Regions from separate parts of the Arthrobacter sp. K41 genome, predicted to be linked through region 1. Evidence: riboswitches for the same ligand, from Rfam matches in the RefSeq annotation. Region 1 holds a riboswitch; the other holds the start of a gene.

Region 1 (3,519 bases):
TCGCCACTCCTGCTGCGGAAGGAGACATTCCCTCGAGGAGCTGAAGGTGCTGGGCCAGGAAGAGGATGAAACCGTTGAAGGAGAACAGCGCCAGGACATTGGCGGTGATGGCCATGCTGAACACGCGGTTGCGGAACAATGACATGTCCAGCAGCGGGCACTCGAGCCGCTGTTGCCGGCGGACAAAAACGGTACCCATTACCAGGCCGAAGGCCGTACTCCCCATTGCCAGTGCGCCGAAACCTTCAGTGGCGGTTTCCTTGATGCCGTAGACCACCGGAACCATGGTGAGCAGCGAGAGCAGGATGCTCGGCACATCCACCCTTCCAGGCGCCGGATCCCGGGATTCAGGGATAAACGCCGGGCCGAAAACCAGCAAAGGGATCATGATGGGCACAGCGACCAGCAGGACCGCTCCCCACCAGAACTGCTCAACCAGCCACCCGCCAAAAATAGGCCCGAGCGCCGCGCCTCCGGAGAAGCCCGCAGCCCAAATGGCGATGGCCAGCCGCCGGCGGTTCGGGTCCACGAAGATGTTGCGGATCAAGGACAGGGTGGAGGGCATCAGCATTGCCCCGAAAAAGCCCAGCGCGGCCCGTCCGGCTATCAGCCAGCCGGCGTCGGGTGCGAAGGCGGTTACTGCTGATACTGCCGCGAAACCAATGCTGCCGGTAATGAGCAGCCGGCGGCGTCCGATCCTGTCGCCGAGGCTTCCCATTGCCACCAGCAGCCCGGCCAGCACCAGCGGGTAGGCGTCCACAATCCATAGGAGTTCCACTCCCGTGGTGCCCAGCGCACTGGCTATGGCGGGCAGCGCGAAGGTCAGCGCCGTATTGTCCACGGCAACCAAAAGAACCGGAAACATCAGGAGGGCCAGTGCGAGCCAATCGCGGCTGCCGCCGTTCGCAGAACCGGCGCGCCGCACGGTGGTGGCGGTGATGTTCGATGGGGAAGCAGTGGAAGACATCATCCTGGAACTATACCGTCCGGACGGTACAGTTAAGAAACGGGCCGCGACAATGCATGATGGAAGCCATGCCCCGAAAACCTGTAGCGCGAGACGCTGTCCTGGACGCCTTCGAAGAACTCCTGATTGACGTGGGCGAAAGGGCAGCCACCTTGGAGGCGGTGGCCAAGCGGGCCGGTGTTTCCAAAGGCGGCCTGCTGTACCACTTTCCCAACAAGGACGCCCTGATCACCGCCACCTTGGAACGGCTGGACCGGCTCGCAGGGGAAGATTTCGCTGTCATGGCGGCCGCGCCGGAGGGGGCGGCGGCGTACTTCATCCGGTCCTCGCTCTGGTCTGACACCCCTATGGACCGTTCCTTTGTGGCCGCAACGCGCCTGGCTGAGGTAGCCCATGAAGATGCCCGGCGCCGCTTTGCCGCCATCCAGCAGCAATGGCTGGACCTCATCGGCAAGGACGTTGGCGCGCCGATGGCAAAAGCAGTGCTGTACATGGGGGACGGGCTGTACTTCAACGCCATGTGGGAAAGCGGGCCATCGGGAAACCCCGCTGACAGGCAGGCGGAGGTGGACGAACTCCTTGCCGCCGTCCACCGGCTGAGGGGTTAGCCGGTATTTGCTCCTGCGCCCGGGGCGTAGGAGAATTGGCCATGTGCGGGCCGTGACCGGCCGCAAGAAAAAACAAAATGAATAGCCTTTGATCTGCGGCGGGAGAGTTCTGCCGGAAGGTACTGGCAGGCGCCGTAGGAGCAATACCTCCCCAGGAATCTCACAGGCCCATGTACCGCCGCGGCGAGGCAACTCTGGAAAGCAGCAGGCTGTCCGCAGAGGCATCCGGAATTTGGATACCAGGACTGCTGTGCTCACCGACGGTGCAAGCGGGCAGGCGGAAGCCGGCGTCGCGGAAACTCTCAGGTCCAATACAGAGCGGGGAGGGACCCGAATCGATGCGGCATACCCTGACGCCGCCATAACCATGGAGTTCCTCGTGACTGTATCCTCGGCCTCCGCCACTGCCGCCACCGCAGGCCACGCTTCTTCAGCTGCGGCCGCCGCTTTCGTTGACCGGCACATCGGCGCCCGCCGGGAAGACGACGTCGCCACTATGCTCAAGGCCATTGGCTACGACACCGTGGACGCGCTGGTTGACACCGCCGTCCCCAAGGACATCCGGCAGGACACTGCACTGGAACTGGCAGGCGCGCTCAGCGAGGTGGAGGCGCTGGCTGAACTGCGAATGCTCGCAGCCAAAAACAAGACCGCCGTGCAGATGATCGGCCAGGGGTACTACGACACCGTGACGCCCCCGGTGATCCGCCGCAACATCCTTGAGGGCCCGGCCTGGTACACCGCCTACACGCCCTACCAGCCCGAGATTTCCCAGGGCCGCCTGGAGGCGCTGCTGAACTTCCAGACCATGGTCCAGGACCTGGTGGGCCTGCCGATCGCGAACGCTTCCCTGCTGGACGAAGCAACCGCGGTGGCCGAGGCCGTCCTGATGATGCGCAGGGCAAATAAGAATACAGAAGCCCGCGACGGCAAGACGGTGTTGGATGCCGACTGCCTGCCGCAGACCATCGCCATCGTCAGGGGCCGCGCCGAGGCGCTGGGTTTTGAGGTTGAGGTCGCAGACCTCTCCAAGGGCCTGCCCGACGGCGTCATCAACGGTGTGGTGCTCCAGCAGCCCGGTGCTTCCGGCCGGGTCTTCGACCACACCGCCGTGATCGCCGACGCCAAGGAGCGCGGTGCCCTGGTGACAGTGGCGGCCGACCTGCTCGCCCTGACCCTCATCACGCCTCCGGGGGAGCAGGGCGCGGACATCGCCGTCGGCTCTGCCCAGCGCTTCGGCGTCCCGCTGTTCTACGGCGGACCGCACGCCGCCTACATGGCCGTGCAGAAAGGCCTGGAGCGTTCCATGCCCGGCCGCCTGGTGGGTGTTTCCAAGGATTCCGCCGGGGTTCCTGCCTACCGCCTGGCCCTGCAGACCCGCGAGCAGCATATCCGCCGCGAGAAGGCCACCTCCAACATCTGCACCGCCCAGGCGCTGCTGGCCATTGTGGCCTCGATGTACGCCGTCTACCACGGCCCGGAGGGACTGAAGGCGATCGCCCGGTCCGCCCACGCGCACGCCAGGATCCTCGCCGCTTCCCTTGAAGGCGCCGGCTTTGAGGTGCTGCACAGGAGCTTCTTCGACACCGTCACCGTCTCCGCGCCCGGCAAGGCTGCGGGCATCGTGGCTGCCGCCGAGGCCAAGGGCATCAACCTGCGCAGTATCGACGCGGACACGGTGGGCTTCTCCACCGATGAGACCACGACGCCGGATGTCGTCGACGGCGTCCTGGCCGCCTTCGGTGCCCCGCCGGCAGAGGTGACAGGAGCGTTTGTCCTGGACGCCGCCGTCGAGCGCTCCTCGGACTTCCTGCAGCATCCGGTGTTCAACACCTACCGCTCGGAGACGCAGCTGCTGCGTTACATCCGGAAGCTTTCAGACCGGGACCTGGCGCTGGACCGCACCATGATCCCGCTGGGCTCCTGCACCATGAAGCTGAACGC
Region 2 (3,519 bases), on a different contig from region 1:
CAATATTCGCCGGCCAGCCGGCAGCCATGATCACTGCACCCACCTGAGCAGACTGCGCGCCGTCCCCGCCTTGCCAGCGGATTTCCAGGCCTCCGCCGTCGTATTTCTCAATGCCATCCACGCCACGGATGCCGACATCCACGTGCACACCGCGGAAACGGAAGCCTTCCGTGACCGCCATGGAGACGTCATCGTCCTCGGTGGTGAGGATGCGCGGTGCGAGGTCCAAAAGGGTAACGTGCGATCCAAGGGCATCGAAGATCGTGGCCAGCTGCGCACCGGTGTGGCCGCCGCCGATAATTGCGACGGAGCTGGGAAGTTCAGGAAGGTCCAAGACTTCGTGAGGCAGCACGGCGTGCTCCGCGCCCGGGATGGGCAGCCTCCGGGCACTTCCGCCCACACACAGGATGACCGAAGCAGCGGTAACCGGGCGCCCGCCGATCAACATTTCCTGCGGCCCGCTGAACGCTGCATCCCCTTGAAGGAACGTGATGTCCAGTTGCCGCATGGCCTCGTTGTACGCTTTGGCGTCAAGTACGCGGTCCACGGTTGATCGCACCCGCCGGACCAGCTGCGGCCAGTCCACCGCAGGCTCGTGGACCACAATTCCGTAGTCCCGGGCGGTGCGCACTTCCCTGTACAACCGCGCAGTCTTCGCCAGCACCCGCGTGGGCACGCAACCTGAGTTCACGCAAGTGCCGCCCAGCCGGGCACGCTCAACAACGGCGGTACGCGCACCGAGCTCCGCTGCCCGTGTTGCGGCAGCCATGCCCGCCGGTCCGGCTCCGACTACCAGGACATCAAAATCCATAACGCCTCCCTTGGCACCCATCCTGCCCCATGCGGCACGCACTTCGTCAGGGGGAACGCAGATCGGCCTGGCGCTCGCCGTCGTCGATCTGCTTGTCCTGGCCTTCTGGGCGGGTCACGTGCTCGGCAGAAGAACGCACTCCAAGGAGCAGGAACTTCTTCGCAGAAAATTGGAGGGGTGCAGTGGTGGCTTTCTGCGTCAAAATGGCAAGGTACAGCACCGGCACAGCCAACCCAAGGAGGAGTCTGATGAGCCACGTAACAACCAGTCCTGAGGCAGCAGCCGCGGCGCAAAGCCTTTTCCGGGTTGCGCTTGGAGGTGTTCTTATTGCTCACGGATCCCAAAAACTCTTTGGGTGGTTCGGCGGGGGAGGGCTCGAAGGTACCAGCAAGGGCATGCACGCCATGGGTTTCCGTCCCGCAAAACCCAGCGCAATCCTCGCCGGTGTAGGTGAAGCTGGAGCAGGTGTTGCCTTGGCCCTGGGCCTGGCTACCCCTGCCGCCGGCGCCGCCGCTGCAACCACGATGGGTGTGGCTGCAAGCGTTCACGCGCCGAACGGCTTTTTTGCCACTGAGGGCGGCCTGGAGTACCCGGCGGTGCTGGGTTTGGCGGCAGTGGCGTTCACTATCGGTGGTTCCGGCCCCTTTTCCCTGGACGCCCTAACCGGTCACGTGCTGGACCGGCCCTGGATGCGCGCCACCGCTCTGGCTGTGATCCCCGCAGCCATGGGCATCCAGATTTACCGCCGGCGCAAAGCCCTGGCAGCCGACGCGCAGGTGCCGGCTGTAGCCACCCCGCCGGAAGAAGGCTGAGGGAAGCCGGCGCGCCGCGACTGTCGACGGCGGGCACATCCCGCCGTCGTCCACTTGCGATGGGCGGCCGGGTAAGGGGCAGAATTCCCGAACCATCGGACGGTAATTTTGCATCCCGCTCCCTAACACGGTAACGTGTGAGCCGTGTCACCGAACAGTGGCATGTGCTGATGATCTGCGGCGGGAGAGTCCTGCCGGTACGTTCTGCAGGCGCCGTAGGAGCAAATCCTCCCCAGGAATCTCTCAGGCCCACGTACCGCCGCGGCAAGGCAACTCTGGAAAGCAGTCCGGGCAACCGGGCTCACCGACGGTGCAAGTGGCGCTCTGCAAAACGCAGGGCAACGCAAAACTCTCAGGTCCGATACAGAGCGGGGAGGAACCCGAATCAACGTGGAGCTTAGGCGCCACCTGAATTATGGAGTTCCTCTCATGACGGTTCATTCGTCCCCTACCACCTTCGCAGACCGCCATATCGGCGCGCGCCGCCAGTCCGACATCGACACCATGCTCAAGGCCGTTGGCTACGACAGCGTTGATGGCCTCGTTGACAGTGCGGTCCCCGATTCCATCCGCCAGGACACGCCGCTCACCCTCGAAAGCGCCCTGAGCGAAGTCCAGGTCCTCGCCGAGCTCCGCAAGCTTGCGGGCAAGAACAAGATGGCCGTGCAGATGATCGGCCAGGGCTACTACGACACCGTGACCCCGCCGGTGATCCGCCGCAACATCCTCGAAGCACCCGCCTGGTACACCGCCTACACGCCGTACCAGCCCGAGATCTCCCAGGGCCGGCTCGAGGCGCTGCTGAACTTCCAGACCATGGTCCAGGACCTCACCGCACTCCCGGTGGCCAACGCCTCCCTCCTCGACGAAGCCACCGCCGTGGCCGAAGCAGTCCTCCTGATGCGTAGGGCCAACAAGTCCAAGACGGCCAAGGACGGCAAGACTGTCCTGGACGCCGACCTCCTCCCGCAGACCATCGCCATTGTGCTGGGCCGCGCGGAGGCCCTCGGGTTCGAAGTGGAAATCGCCGATCTCGCGGACGGCCTGCCCGACGGCGACATCAACGGCCTGGTCCTCCAGCAGCCCGGCGTCTCCGGCCGCGTCTGGGACCAGTCCGCCGTCATCGCCGAGGCGAAAGACCGCGGCGCGCTGGTCACCGTCGCCGCCGACCTCCTGGCCCTCACCCTCATCACCCCGCCGGGCGAGCAGGGCGCGGACATCGCCGTCGGCTCCACCCAGCGCCTGGGCGTCCCGCTGTTCTTCGGCGGCCCGCACGCCGCCTACATGGCCGTCCGCCAGGGCATGGAGCGCACCCTTCCGGGCCGCATCGTGGGCGTTTCCAAGGACGACGCCGGTGTCCCCGCCTACCGCCTGGCCCTCCAGACCCGCGAGCAACACATCCGCCGCGAGAAGGCCACCTCCAACATCTGCACCGCGCAGGCGCTTCTGGCTATCGTTTCATCGTTCTACGCCGTCTACCACGGCCCCGACGGACTGAAGGCCATCGCCGAAACCGTCCACAACAACGCCCGCGCCCTGGCCACCACGCTGAAGATTGCCGGCCGCGAACTGGTGTCCGAGAGCTTCTTCGACACCGTCACCGTCCGCGTGCCCGGCAAAGCCGCCAAGGTGATCACCGCCGCCGAAGCCCGCGGCATCAACCTGCGCCTCATCGATGCGGACACAGTTGGCGTGTCAGTCGATGAAACCACGACGCCGGAGGTCCTCTCCGCGGTTGTTGTCGCCTTTGGCGCCGGTCCGGTCGTGGAGGCGTCCGGGTTCGAACTGCCCGAACCGGTGCTGCGCACCTCCACCTACCTGCAGCACCCGGTGTTCAACACCCACCGCTCTGAAACACAGCTGCTGCGTTACATCCGCCGTCTTTCGGACCGGGAC

What was found. A riboswitch is a leader RNA that binds a small molecule or an ion and turns the genes downstream of it on or off. The one in region 1 is predicted to bind glycine.
Region 2: linked by a shared signal. The riboswitch ahead of gcvP (aminomethyl-transferring glycine dehydrogenase) and the one ahead of gcvP (aminomethyl-transferring glycine dehydrogenase) in region 1 are both predicted to bind glycine.

Annotation. Positions count from the first base shown of each region.
Region 1 covers NZ_JBNHEW010000011.1:2,913-6,431, reverse strand. Annotated here, with positions in the region: gene AC5RTE_RS17005 (MFS transporter) at 1-970, opposite strand, end outside; gene AC5RTE_RS17000 (TetR/AcrR family transcriptional regulator) at 1,036-1,575, shown strand; glycine riboswitch at 1,665-1,763, shown strand; gene gcvP (aminomethyl-transferring glycine dehydrogenase) at 1,943-3,519, shown strand, end outside.
Region 2 covers NZ_JBNHEW010000006.1:155,131-158,649, forward strand. Annotated here, with positions in the region: gene AC5RTE_RS14945 (dihydrolipoyl dehydrogenase family protein) at 1-811, opposite strand, end outside; gene AC5RTE_RS14950 (hypothetical protein) at 858-1,013, opposite strand; gene AC5RTE_RS14955 (DoxX family protein) at 1,060-1,623, shown strand; glycine riboswitch at 1,795-1,892, shown strand; glycine riboswitch at 1,894-2,000, shown strand; gene gcvP (aminomethyl-transferring glycine dehydrogenase) at 2,053-3,519, shown strand, end outside.